3 linked regions of the Psychrobacter arcticus 273-4 genome follow. The protein of the gene in region 3 interacts with the protein of the main gene of each other region in a pairwise test. Links are inferred from orthologs where the notes say so. Each region holds a gene or a part of one and is shown on either strand. Other genes may lie near its edges.

Region 1 (4,090 bases), 710 kb from region 3 along the record:
TGTAGTAATGAATATACTCATGAATCTGTCTCTCTAAAGCTTCAATCGTTTTAGGCTTCTCAATATAGATAGTCTCACACTTTAGCGTACCGAAGAACCCCTCCATTAACGCATTATCCAAGCAGTTGCCTTTCCTGCTCATACTCTGTTTTATCTGATGCTTTTTAAGCATCTCCCTAAACGGCTTCATTTGATAATGCCATCCCTGATCAGAATGTAGCATTAACGTCTTATGACGATGTTTTCCAGTCTGGTCCAACGCCTTATCAAGCATTTGGCTTACCAAATCATAGGTTGGCCTTCTTGAGAGCGTATAACTGACTATCTCATTGTTATAACAATCGAGTATTGGCGATAAATATAACTTATGGTCACCTACCTTAAACTCAGTAATATCAGTGAGCCACCGCTTATGTGGTTTGCTTGCTTTAAACCGACGCTTTAAATAATTCTTTGCTATTTTACCCTGCTGTCCTTTATAGGAGCGGTACTTTTGTCTTCTTATCTTTGCACTGAGTGTCAACTGTTTCATGAGCTTGGCAATAAGCTTATGATTATGATGGACACCTAAATGCTTTAATGCGACAGTCATTCTGCGATAGCCATATCTGCCTTTATGCTTGTGGTATAGCGCCGTGATACGCTGTTTTAAGTCAGCGTATTTATCTTTATCCCCTAGCATGGTTCTATGGTAGTAGAAACTGCTTTTCGGCATGTCTGCTACTTTTAGTAAGTTGGATAAAAGATGCTGCTGTCTTAATCCTTCGATGAGCCTTGCTTTGTCGCAGCCTGTTCCCTTTCCCTGAGCAAGGCATCGAGCTTTTTTAGGTAGGCGTTCTCCGCACGCAGGTATGCCAGTTCACGCTTTAATTCAGCAGGTGTTTTGTCGTCATCTGGTTTGTTTGTGATCACGGGCTTGGTCATGGCGCCTCTACCTTGTCGTTTGGGAGTGAGTCCAGACATACCATACTGTCGATACGCTTTATGCCAATGGCTGATAAGAGCGGGTGCGCTGATGTTGAACTTTAGTGCCGTCTCAGGTTGACTTAAACCTTGCTTTAACAGGGTCGTTAGTACTTGGTGTTTAAAGTCAGCACTGTAGACAGCTTTACTGGTTTTAGGTCTGATCGCTTCTATACCACCGCTTTGGTATTGCTTTACCCATTTGCGTACAAATTGGGGGTTTACTGCAAACTTTTCACCTGTAGCAAGTCCGGTATGTCCTTGCTTGTAGTATGCGATGATTTTGATCTTAAAGTCTAGATTGTAACGCATAAAAATACCCCATAAGTTGTGTCCAACTTATGGGGGTCAGTTCATTACCACGTATTGGCTTTTTCATTATGCTTGATGAATTAAATTAATTTTAGCCTATTCACCATAAATCTTAATACCATTGGCAAAGCTACAACGCTGAATACGCGCTGATTGAATAATCGCATCACGTTCCCCGTACAGGCGCGATAATTTGGCATCACGAGCTTTGGTATTGTTGCTTTGTCCAACCCCAAAGCTGATGTTAGGGGAGATGCCCCAGCGCCCTGCAGATATCCCAACACCCACACCTGACGCTGATAAGGTTGATTGCTCGTTACGGGTAGCGTTTACGTAGCTATTAATACGGACATACTCTTGATTCAATGCTTGGCAATCATAGCTCTGATAGGTGCTTGGCGGGATATATTGCGGCGTAATATTACCCGTAGAAGCACAGCCTGAGAGAGCAAAAACCAGTAGTGTTGCGACAGTAAAAGTTTTCATAGCGGCTCCAGCAGGCTAATATTGCGTTTTTATTCATTTAAGATAGCAAAAATAATCTGATTAAGATATTGAAAATACATAGAATATTTTGTCATCTTTATTGCAGAAATATTTTTGCTTATCTAAGCACTCATTAAATCTAAGCACTCATTAAAACAAGTTACCCGGTTTGGTAAAGGCAAGTATCACAATACCTACATATGCCGCCCCAGCAATAAGAATACCAGTTTTTCTTTGACTCGGTGTTGCATTGCTATTAAAGGCTTTGATACTGGCACTGATAGCAGCAACGAGTAAGATGATTTTGGCAAATACCCACTGTATCGGTGCATTGGCACTCATCAATTGCATCAGCATTCCAACGCCCGAAAGAATGATAACGGCGTAGAGGATATGCGAAGATATCTTGACCACGCGCGGTGCTTGTTTATTTGAGCTTAATACCAGATAGCTTTGATATAAAAACAGCACAATTAAAAGTACAGCCATGAGCATATGTAAGTGTTTCATTAAATGTAGTTTCCTTTAAAATTGCATTTTGTTATCTATAGCGTCTAATGATTTATTAAAAATAAGCACCATTTAGCCTTTATTTTGTCCAGCACATAACGGGCTGTCAGGGTTTTGACCTTGCCACTCTGTAGGTGTATAGGCATGGATAGCCAACGCATGGATTTGACCGCCTTGTGAGGTCAATAAAGCATCTGCCAAATGATAAACCATTTGGTGACGTGCAACCAAGCGCTTGCCTGTAAAGGCTTCGCTGACCATGATAAGTTTAAAATGACTCTCTTTACCGTCAAAGTAACCGGCATGATTCATTGATTCATTAACCAGTTGTATATGCAGTGGTTGCAATTCTTGCAGCTGCTGACTAAGTGCATCGGCAGTAGGGGTGATATTGGCGGTAGGTGTAATGGTAGTCATAACAATCCTTTATTCTATTGAGCTTCATCATCGTTAGATAATATATTGTCACCATTATAGCAGACGCCGATATCGAGTCTGCATGGTATTAAGGGACTACATTCTATCAGTGACAGGTATAAAAAAGCAGAGCGCCACATGATGATATGGGCTCTGCTTGTCATGATTTATGATTATCTACTTCAAAAATTCTGCCTAAAAAACGCTATTAACGACGTGCTCTTTGATAGAGCGGCATTACTTTTGGCATCAATGACTGCAACTCAGCGATACGATTGCTACTAGATGGGTGAGTGCTTAAGAATTGTGGTGGCTCGCCTTGGCTGGCGCGCTGCATTTTTTGCCACAAGGTAATCGCGGCTTGTGGGTTGTAGCCTGCACGTGCCATTAGCTCAAGACCAATTTGATCCGCCTCAGCTTCTTGGGTGCGACTATGCGGACGGCTTAGACCTAAGTCTCCGGCAACGTTTGCAAGCTGAGCTTGTCCTTGTGATAGACCAAAAATACTGGCTGCGACACCGATACCAGTTTGAGTTGCATATTGACGCGATAGGCGCTCACGTGAATGCTCACGTAAGGCATGAGACATCTCATGACCCATAATCGCCGCGATTTCATCATCAGTTAAATTCAGACGATCGATAATGCCTGTGTAAAACATGATTTTACCACCTGGAAGTACAAAAGCATTCAAGTCGTTAGATTTAATCGTATGTACTTCCCATGGCCATTTTGCCGCATCAGGGCGATAGACGCCAACTTGACCGACCAAACGGTTAGAGATATTCTTCAAGCGATTTAGCTGAGCTGTGTTGGTATCTAACAAACCGCGCGCTCTTGCCTCTTGTACTGTCTTATTATAACTCTGCGCTGACAATTGCAAGACCTGTTCACTTGAAACAATTAGCAGCTGCTGACGATCAACGCCAACGGCGCCCGTACTGGTCGTGCTAGTACAACCTGTTAAAGTTAATGCCGACAATGAAGCTGCCATGACAGTTGTGGTAAGTAGTTTTTTCATAGTAAACGTCCTCGCTATAAGTAGGAAAATAAAAGTAAATAAAAGAAATATTGATACAGTAGAGGCAAGGGAAGCTTATTATTGACGTTCTACTTCCTGCTCCCAATCCACCAAAACAGTAGAATTCTACCTCAATTGTTCTTGTGCATAAGTATAATAATGTTAACTGTTGAAAACCAATAGAGCAAAAGTAACAATACAAGGTAGGATTGTAAGTGACATCCATGCATAAATCGCTGATAAGCTTGCTTGAATAACCATGAAAGACGTTAAAGAGAGCAGTAGAGTAATTATTTATAAAAATAATTGTATATTGACGGTTAAAAAAATAAACCATAAAATCAATTATATACGAGAATTATTGTCCTAATAAAAGCTTAA
Region 2 (4,132 bases), 860 kb from region 3 along the record:
TCCGCAGCGTCTGCTTGATCGTAGTATTGAGCATACCGTCAAGATTAACGTTTATGGTTTGCAGGAAAATTTACAGCAAACCAGTCGCATGAGTATTGATAGCTTTAATAGCGCGGTATTATTGACGGGTGAAGTACCAACTGAGGCAATCAAAGCAGAAGTCAGTAAAGTCGTAGGCTCTATGCCAGACGTTCGTCAAGTCTACAACGAGCTGACAGTTGGTGCCTCAAAAGGCTATAGCGCAACTGTCCATGATGGTTATATCACATCAAAGCTGATGGCAAAAACAGCCGCTGCTAATGGCGTAAAAGCGTCACAAATCAGAGCAGTGACTAATAATGGCGTGGTTTATATAATGGGTCGTATGACACCGACGCAGCAAAGCCACCTGATTGATATTGCCAATAGCACGGTCGGTATTACAGAATTGGTGTTACTAACTACTGTCGTCGACGATCGAGGCGTAAAGCTAGGTAACGATGACATAATGTATGAGGATAAATCCGCCGTTACTCCGTAAAATATATAGTAAGCCCAGTATAAAAACGATACAGCGGGACTGGAATGAATTTTTTGCAGCCTCTGTCTGCGCAGGCACAGCACGCCAGAAAAATTTATACCAGTGCCGCGTTAAAACATGATGTATCTACTTTATTTAGAATCGACTATATACAGTCAAAAAATATTAATATTAAATATAGTTAATGCAGTGCAGGTAAGATTATCAATCTATAACTGACTGACATATAACAGGGATACTGCTATGAAGGCTTTAAATAATGATGTACAGCGACCTAAAGTAGGCATGCCCAAACTCATACGCGTAGGGGTTACTGCTGCATTGGCAGTGGGCAGTATTGCGCTAGCGACGCAGCAAGCACAGGCGTTATCAGCGCTTGCTATCGTTAATGGCATTACTTCAAATGGTGGTATTGAGGTCAGTAAAGACATTCTGTATGGTGACGAGCCGTTACAAGATTTGGATATTTACTATCCCAAACCCTTAGCGCAGGCTATGAAAACGAATACCACCATCAAACAAGATTATCCAATGGTGGTATTCGTCCATGGTGGCTCTTGGGAGAGTGGTAGTAAAGAGGAATATGCCTTTGTTGGTAAGAGCTTGGCGCAAGCAGGTTACGTGACGGCAGTTATTAATTATCGTAAAGCCCCTGAGTATGTCTATCCTGATTATGTCGAAGATACGGCGCAAGCTATTGCGTGGAGCTATAATAATGCCAAGCGCTTTCATGCCAATCCAGAACGCTTCGCAGTCGTTGGCCATTCTGCAGGCGCGTTTAACGCCGTTGCTGCAGTCGTCAATGAGGATTTCTTAAAACCTTATGGCATCAAGCCAAAAGATATCAGTGCAGTGATTGGTATTGCAGGTCCTTATAGCTATGATTTTCGTAACTTTGATAGCGTCACAGCTTTTGCTGCCGATGCGACACCCGATGAGGTGATGCCAGATCGTCAGATTAAAGGGCCGCAGCCGCCGTATTTATTATTGACTGCTGAAAAAGATAAAGTCGTCTATGCGACCAATACCATCAAAATGACACAGGCATTAAAAGCTGCCGGCGTTACCGTGCAGACAAGTGAGATTGCAGGCGCCAGTCATGCCACCAGTATTGGCGCGATGGCACCACCACTGCGCTGGGTCAATGATGTACGCGCGCAAGTATTAAATTATTTGGACAAAACCCTTAAATAAGGGTTTTAATTAACAGGTTTGACATGGGTGTTGATTTTATTTAAGGCTAGTAATGGTTACGCATCGTTGTGTAAGACAGTACTGTAAGATGGTCAAACTCTTGTTATAATGTCGTCACTTTACCTCTATACCCTATCTAAAACCTTAAGGCAGAATATTCTATGAGCATGAACGCTGACGATTTAATTGCATTTTTACAAACGCATTTTCCAGATGCTTTTATTCAAGCTGCCAATCAAGGAACTAAGTTTGATGTGCGTGTGGTTGATGCCAGTTTTGAGGGCAAACGTGCCGTGCAGCGTCAGCAAACAGTTTATGCTTTGGTCAATGATAAAATCGCCAGTGGCGATATTCATGCGCTCAATATTCAAGCGTTAACGCCTGCTGAGTGGGATGTTCAATCACAAGGCTAGATTGAGTTAAGATTCTTATTTACGACTGGGTTGTTTATCATGAGCAAGTATTTTGCCACTGATAACCGATTCGGTTTTTCATTATTTTTATACTTATCGTTAGGTTGTCACCTTTATGGATCAATTTTTAATCACTGGTAGTAGTCGTATCGCAGGGGAAGTCACCATCTCAGGCGCCAAAAATGCCGCCTTGCCATTACTTGCGGCAATGATATTGGCTGAGACGCCAACGACATTGCATAATGTGCCATCGTTACAAGATGTGCGCACGTTGATTGAGTTGATCGGTGGCATGGGTATCAAAATCCAAAAGCAAGGTGATACCGTCACTTGTGATACCAAAAGTATCGATAATTTTTATGCGCCCTATGATTTGGTCAAAACAATGCGCGCGTCAATCTTAGTACTGGGTCCATTGCTGGCACGTTTTGGTGAGGCAGAAGTGTCCTTGCCAGGTGGCTGTGCGATTGGTTCGCGCCCTGTTGATCAGCATCTGAAAGCCTTTGAAGCGATGGGTGCTAGTATTACGGTAGAAAACGGCTATGTGATCGCGCAAGCGCCAAAAGGCGGCAAGCTGTTAGGGTGTAAGTTCTCATTTGACATGGTGACGGTAGGCGGTACTGAAAACGTTATCATGGCAGCAGCACTTGCCAAAGGCACAACTGTTTTGGGTAACTGTGCGCTTGAGCCAGAAGTGGTAGATTTGGCCAATATGCTGGTCGCCATGGGTGCTAAGATCAGTGGTATTGGTACAGCAATCATGACTATTGAAGGCGTTGAGCGTTTGCATGGTTGTGAGTATGCAGTCGTGCCAGATCGTATCGAAACAGGCTCTTATCTTGCTGGCGCTTTGATGACAGGTGGTGATGTATTGACCAAAAACACCTCAGCACTACTATTAACCCCCGTGCTAGAAAAATTTGAAGACATGGGTGCGATCATTACTAGCGGTGATGATTGGATTCGCGCACAAATGAAGGGTCGACCAAAAGCTGTCGATATCCGCACCCAGCCACATCCAGGCTTTCCAACGGATATGCAAGCACAGGTTATGGCGATTGCCTGTCTTGCTGATGGCACCAGCACCTTTATCGAAAATATCTTTGAAAATCGCTATATGCACGTCCCTGAGCTTAACCGCTTAGGTGCCTCTATCCAAGTAGATGGTCATACTGCTGTCGTGAAAGGGGTTGAGTGCTTTACCGCCGCGCCTGTAATGGCAACTGATTTGCGCGCTTCGATGTCACTAGTGATGGCAGCTGCAGCGGCGGAAGGCGAGAGTTTAATTGACCGCATTTACCATATCGACCGTGGCTACGAGCATGTTGAAAAAAAACTGCGTGCACTTGGCGTGAATATCGAGCGTATCAATAGCAATGATTAATATAGCTTCCAAAAACTTATAACGTCAGTCAGTAATAATACTGGCGTTATATTTTAAAAATAATTTTGCAGCTTAGCGTGATATTATTAAAAATGCCCTTTGACGGCGACAACTTTTAGCACCATCAGCACACGGACCAGCGTCACTATGACTGAAGTAACCAACAGCTTACCAACCAGTGGTTTATTAAATGAAGCAAATGATGAGTTTTTAGGCTTAACACTTGCGTTATCGAAGGGTCGTATCTTAGAAGAAACGATGCCACTTTTGCGTGCCGCTGGTGTTGAATTATTGGAAGATCCTGAAGCCTCACGCAAACTTATTTTCCCAACATCAAATCCTAATGTCCGCGTATTGATTTTACGCGCAAGCGATGTGCCGACGTACGTTGAACACGGTGCAGCGGATTTTGGCGTGGCGGGTAAAGATGTGTTGCTTGAGCATGGTGCCAATCATGTTTATGAACTACTGGATTTAAAAATTGCTCAGTGTAAGCTCATGACTGCTGGTGTAAAAGATGCGCCACTACCAAATCGCCGCCTTCGTATCGCCACCAAATACGTCAATGTCGCCCGTGCTTATTTTGCCAGCCAAGGTCAGCAGGTCGATGTTATTAAGCTG
Region 3 (4,351 bases):
TTGACCGACGATAAGACGATTGTTATCTAAATCTTTTGCCAATACAAACCATGGTTCTTCGGGACGATCTTTCACACCGCCAATACCGATACCACCGCGCTGACCTAATGTATAGTACATCAGACCATCATGCGTACCAATATTAATGCCATCGTCAGTGACGATATCGCCTTTTTGTGCCGGCAAGTACTGCTGTAAAAAGTCTTTAAAACGGCGCTCACCAATAAAGCAGATGCCAGTCGAGTCTTTTTTATTGGCAGTAATCAAGTCATGTTCTTCAGCGATTTGACGAACGACTGGTTTTTCAAGCTCACCAACTGGGAACAGGGTTTTGGCAAGCTTGTCACCGCCAACCGCATGTAAAAAGTAGCTTTGGTCTTTATTGTTATCGAGCCCACGTAGTAATTGCGCTACCTCAATACCGTCATTATTCTTATAGTTCACACTGCGGCGGGTATAGTGACCAGTAGCGATATAATCAGCGCCAAGGGTTAAGGCGTAATCCAAAAATGCTTTGAACTTAATTTCTTTATTGCATAGGATATCTGGATTGGGCGTGCGTCCGGCTTTGTATTCTGCTAAAAAATGCTCAAAAACGCGATCCCAGTATTCCATGGCAAAGTTTGCGGTATGCAATTTTATGCCAATTTTGTCGCACACCGCTTGCGCGTCTGCCAAATCGTCCATAGCCGTACAGTACTCAGTACCGTCGTCTTCTTCCCAATTTTTCATAAACAGCCCTTCAACTACAAAGCCTGCCTGCTGAAGCAATACGGCAGAGACAGAAGAGTCGACACCACCTGACATCCCGACAATTACATGTTTAGTACTAGGATTGTCAATATAGGTAAGCGTTAGAGGGCGATGGGCGTCAAAAGCAGCAGAAACGGATATGCTTGAGGTGTTTGGCATGGCTGACATAAAGCGGCTCAACTATTTATACTTTGTCCAAGATTTATAATGGCACTGAAGATGAATGCAATAGCTACAATAGTAAGCTGAGCAAGTTTACAGTGCCGGTTTGTCTTTTGGATTGGGTATTATGATAAAATAAGCGTCATATTATACCAGTTAATTGAAACTGGTGGCGAGCTATGGCATCTTACTGGCTATAAAACCGCTTTAAAAATTTAGATAATGGTTTTCAATTATTCTAATCACCATTAATTTACTTGGAATGATAATGATAAAAATTGGTCAAGGCATTGATGTTCATGCTTTTCATAATAATGGTCAGCAGCAGCAATATGTGGTGCTGGCGGGTGTGCCTATTGAGCATACGCACAGCTTACTTGCGCACTCTGATGGTGATGTGGTGTTGCATGCACTTGCTGACGCTTTGCTTGGCGCATTGGCACTCGGCGATATCGGGCAACACTTTCCAGATACCGATGCGGCAAATGCTGGTTTAGATTCACGCGTACTGCTTCGTTATGTGTATGGCAAAGTTTTGGCCGCAGGTTATATGTTGGGTAATGCTGATATTACCGTAATGTGTGAACGTCCAAAACTCGCAGTACATAATTTAGCCATGCGCGCTAATATCGCTAGTGATTTGCAGACCGATGTGAGTAATATCAGTGTTAAGGCAACCACCACTGAAAAATTGGGCTTTACCGGTCGGCAAGAGGGCATTATGGCCAATGCCGTGGTATTATTGGTGCCGAATACGTCAGGCGTTTAATTCTCAATAGCATATCATTGCATCTAATGACTACTGACAGCTATTAAGAGTGCTTGTAATATGGCAATGATTGCCCCATGAAGCAGCCATATGACAAATTTAATGTTACCTGTCTTTTTTATAAATAGTTTTAATTAATAGGAGTTTTTATGAGTGAGCAAACCCCAAATACTGCTGCCAACGATATTGAACAACTGATTCGTAACCAAATCAAAGACAACAAAGTTATTCTGTATATGAAAGGCTCACCGCAGTTCCCACAGTGTGGTTTTTCTGCTAAAGCGATTGAAGTATTGACGCAAATTGGTCGCCCATTTGCCTTTGTAAATATCTTAGAAAATCCAGAAATTCGTGCAACGTTACCACAAATTGCCAATTGGCCAACCTTTCCACAGCTGTGGATTGATGGCGAGTTGATGGGTGGTTCTGATATTATTTTACAAATGTATCAATCAGGCGAGCTTAAGCCTTTGGTTGAAGCAAACAGTCCAGCTGCTTAATATCGACTGCACTTTATATCGATGTTTGATGTTTGAATATCTGAGTGGCATTAAAATGTTGATATATAAGTGACGTTCGAGTCTAAGTACCCAAATCCGAGTCGCCTTATTAAAGGTTGCTCGGATTTTTATTATTCAATGTTTATTGCTCGTAAGCTTGATTGTTTTTGTCGGTTTTATCCCCATATAAGCCTTAATATCACAGCCAAATACGCTAAATCAATAATAAGAGAGTTCTATGACTAATGAATTAAAAAACAGCCAAGCCACTCAAATACAAGAAGCTGAGCAGGCAGCCATTGAAAAACGTCGCGGGCATCTGAAAAGTGAATCATTACGTATTATTGATATTGCAGCCAGCGAGCCCTATTCAGCGCTGAAATGTATTCATCAGTTGAGTGTGGCGGGCGGCGCAACTGAAGCGACGTATGTGGCGATTGAGCAGCGTATTGTCGCTGATCAAGATGCTGCCGGTGCTTATCATCTGGCGTTATTGGCTCAAAATACACCAGACTTACCTATCGATGCGCGTCAGCTTATTGAGCTGGTCGTCAATAAAGGCGATAATGCTCAGCGTTTGGCATTGCTAAAAAACTTACCCTTGCCGCCCGTTGAGACGATTAAAGCATATATATTGGCGAGCGATGATGGCGATGCGATCGGGCAGATGAATGCCTACTTACAGATTAATCCAGAAGGCTATGGCAGCCAACATATGCTAGCGAGTGGGCAGGCGGATCGTATTGTGCCGCTAAGCCCTAACAAATAAACGTTGGGAATAATCATCGGCAAATGCTATCAACGTTAATCAAAACTTCTTAATCATTAATCTCAATAGTTTTTTTGTATAACGTTTTTTAAATGACAAAAAATTGTTATAATTAATGGTTATCTGTTCAGCTAATAGCGGCGCGCGCTCTATTCTAGTCGCTATCTCTTTTTTAAATTCGACTGACACTTATCTACCCAGTTCATGTTATTGAATAATAGCCTGTCGCTAAGCATAGCGTGATCAGTCAAGTGAGGCATTACATGCAATACCCAAAAAATTACGACGTGGTAGTGATCGGTGGCGGCCATGCTGGCACAGAAGCTGCTTTGGCGGCCGCACGTATGGGCGCGCAAACCTTACTGTTGACGCATAATATTGAAACGCTGGGGCAGATGAGCTGTAACCCGGCGATTGGTGGCATTGGTAAATCACATCTGGTGCGCGAAATCGATGCGCTAGGCGGCGCGATGGCATTGGCGACGGACAAATCAGGTATTCAGTTTCGAGTACTTAACAGCCGTAAAGGCGCTGCGGTTCGAGCCACGCGTGCGCAAGCAGATCGCATTCTTTATAAAGCCGCTATTCGTCATACGTTAGAGAATCAGCCGAACCTTGATATCTTCCAACAAGCAGCCGATGACATTCTAGTTGAAAACGGTCGTGCGACGGCGGTTGTGACTGCTACTGGTATTATTTTTAATACGCAAACGGTAGTATTAACCTCAGGTACCTTTTTAGGCGGGGTTATTCATATTGGTCTTGAGAGCTCAAAAGGCGGTCGCGCAGGCGATCAGCCTTCTATTAAGCTTGCTGATCGTTTACGTGAGCTAAAACTACCTGTTGGTCGTCTAAAGACAGGTACGCCCGCGCGTATTGATGCGCGTAGTGTTGATTTTAGTGTGATGGCGGTACAGCCGGGTGATACTCCGCTACCGGTCATGAGTTATATGGGCGATGTGTCCATGCATCCTGAGCAGGTGAATTGCTACATCACCCATACCAATGCGCGCACCCATGACATTATTCGTGAAAATTTAGACCGCTCACCGATGTTCTCTGGCAAAATCGAAGGGGTCGGTCCGCGTTATTGTCCATCTATTGAAGACAAAATCCATCGCTTTGCCGATAAAGACAGCCATCAGATCTTTATTGAGCCAGAAGGCTTGACCACCCATGAGCTGTATCCGAATGGTATTTCAACCAGCTTGCCGTTTGATGTGCAGTTAGAGTTTATCCATAGTATGAAGGGTCTTGAGAATGCACACATCACCCGTCCAGGCTATGCGATTGAATATGATTATTTTGATCCGCAAAACCTAAAACCAACGCTTGAAACCAAATCGATTGATCGCTTGTACTTTGCCGGACAAATCAATGGTACGACCGGTTATGAAG

What was found.
Region 1: the proteins of grxD (region 3) and PSYC_RS09240 interact in binary tests that used the Escherichia coli proteins (3 or more experiments, as listed by UniProt). The link is inferred for Psychrobacter arcticus 273-4 from one-to-one orthologs.
Region 2: the proteins of grxD (region 3) and PSYC_RS09860 interact in binary tests that used the Escherichia coli proteins (3 or more experiments, as listed by UniProt). The link is inferred for Psychrobacter arcticus 273-4 from one-to-one orthologs.

The regions. Positions count from the first base shown.
Region 1 is NC_007204.1:2,196,033-2,200,122, reverse strand. The notes cover bases 1,017-3,713. They hold PSYC_RS09240 (BolA family protein), read right to left. Parts: upstream 2,689-3,713; coding sequence 2,344-2,688; downstream 1,017-2,343. Other genes in these bases: PSYC_RS09235 (M48 family metallopeptidase), read right to left, coding at 2,897-3,709; PSYC_RS09245 (SirB2 family protein), read right to left, coding at 1,912-2,271; PSYC_RS09250 (hypothetical protein), read right to left, coding at 1,372-1,761; PSYC_RS09255 (helix-turn-helix domain-containing protein), read right to left, coding at 1,017-1,275. Also shown: PSYC_RS09260 (IS3 family transposase), read right to left, coding at 1-769; more of PSYC_RS09255, read right to left, coding at 757-1,016. UniProt on the Escherichia coli protein: Transcriptional regulator that plays an important role in general stress response. Has many effects on cell morphology, cell growth and cell division. Acts by regulating the transcription of many genes, including dacA (PBP-5), dacC (PBP-6), ampC and mreB.
Region 2 is NC_007204.1:2,351,809-2,355,940, reverse strand. The notes cover bases 763-3,501. They hold PSYC_RS09860 (BolA family protein), read left to right. Parts: upstream 763-1,875; coding sequence 1,876-2,127; downstream 2,128-3,501. Other genes in these bases: murA (UDP-N-acetylglucosamine 1-carboxyvinyltransferase), read left to right, coding at 2,243-3,501; PSYC_RS09865 (alpha/beta hydrolase), read left to right, coding at 764-1,714. In the rest of the region: PSYC_RS09870 (BON domain-containing protein), read left to right, coding at 1-520; more of murA, read left to right, coding at 3,502-3,511; hisG (ATP phosphoribosyltransferase), read left to right, coding at 3,659-4,132. UniProt on the Escherichia coli protein: Involved in cell resistance against acid stress.
Region 3 is NC_007204.1:1,489,184-1,493,534, reverse strand. What follows is about bases 551-3,508. They hold grxD (Grx4 family monothiol glutaredoxin), read left to right. Parts: upstream 551-1,833; coding sequence 1,834-2,184; downstream 2,185-3,508. Other genes in these bases: mnmG (tRNA uridine-5-carboxymethylaminomethyl(34) synthesis enzyme MnmG), read left to right, coding at 3,217-3,508; PSYC_RS06445 (hypothetical protein), read left to right, coding at 2,423-2,953; ispF (2-C-methyl-D-erythritol 2,4-cyclodiphosphate synthase), read left to right, coding at 1,178-1,684; mnmA (tRNA 2-thiouridine(34) synthase MnmA), read right to left, coding at 551-921. Also shown: more of mnmA, read right to left, coding at 1-550; more of mnmG, read left to right, coding at 3,509-4,351. UniProt on the Escherichia coli protein: Monothiol glutaredoxin involved in the biogenesis of iron-sulfur clusters.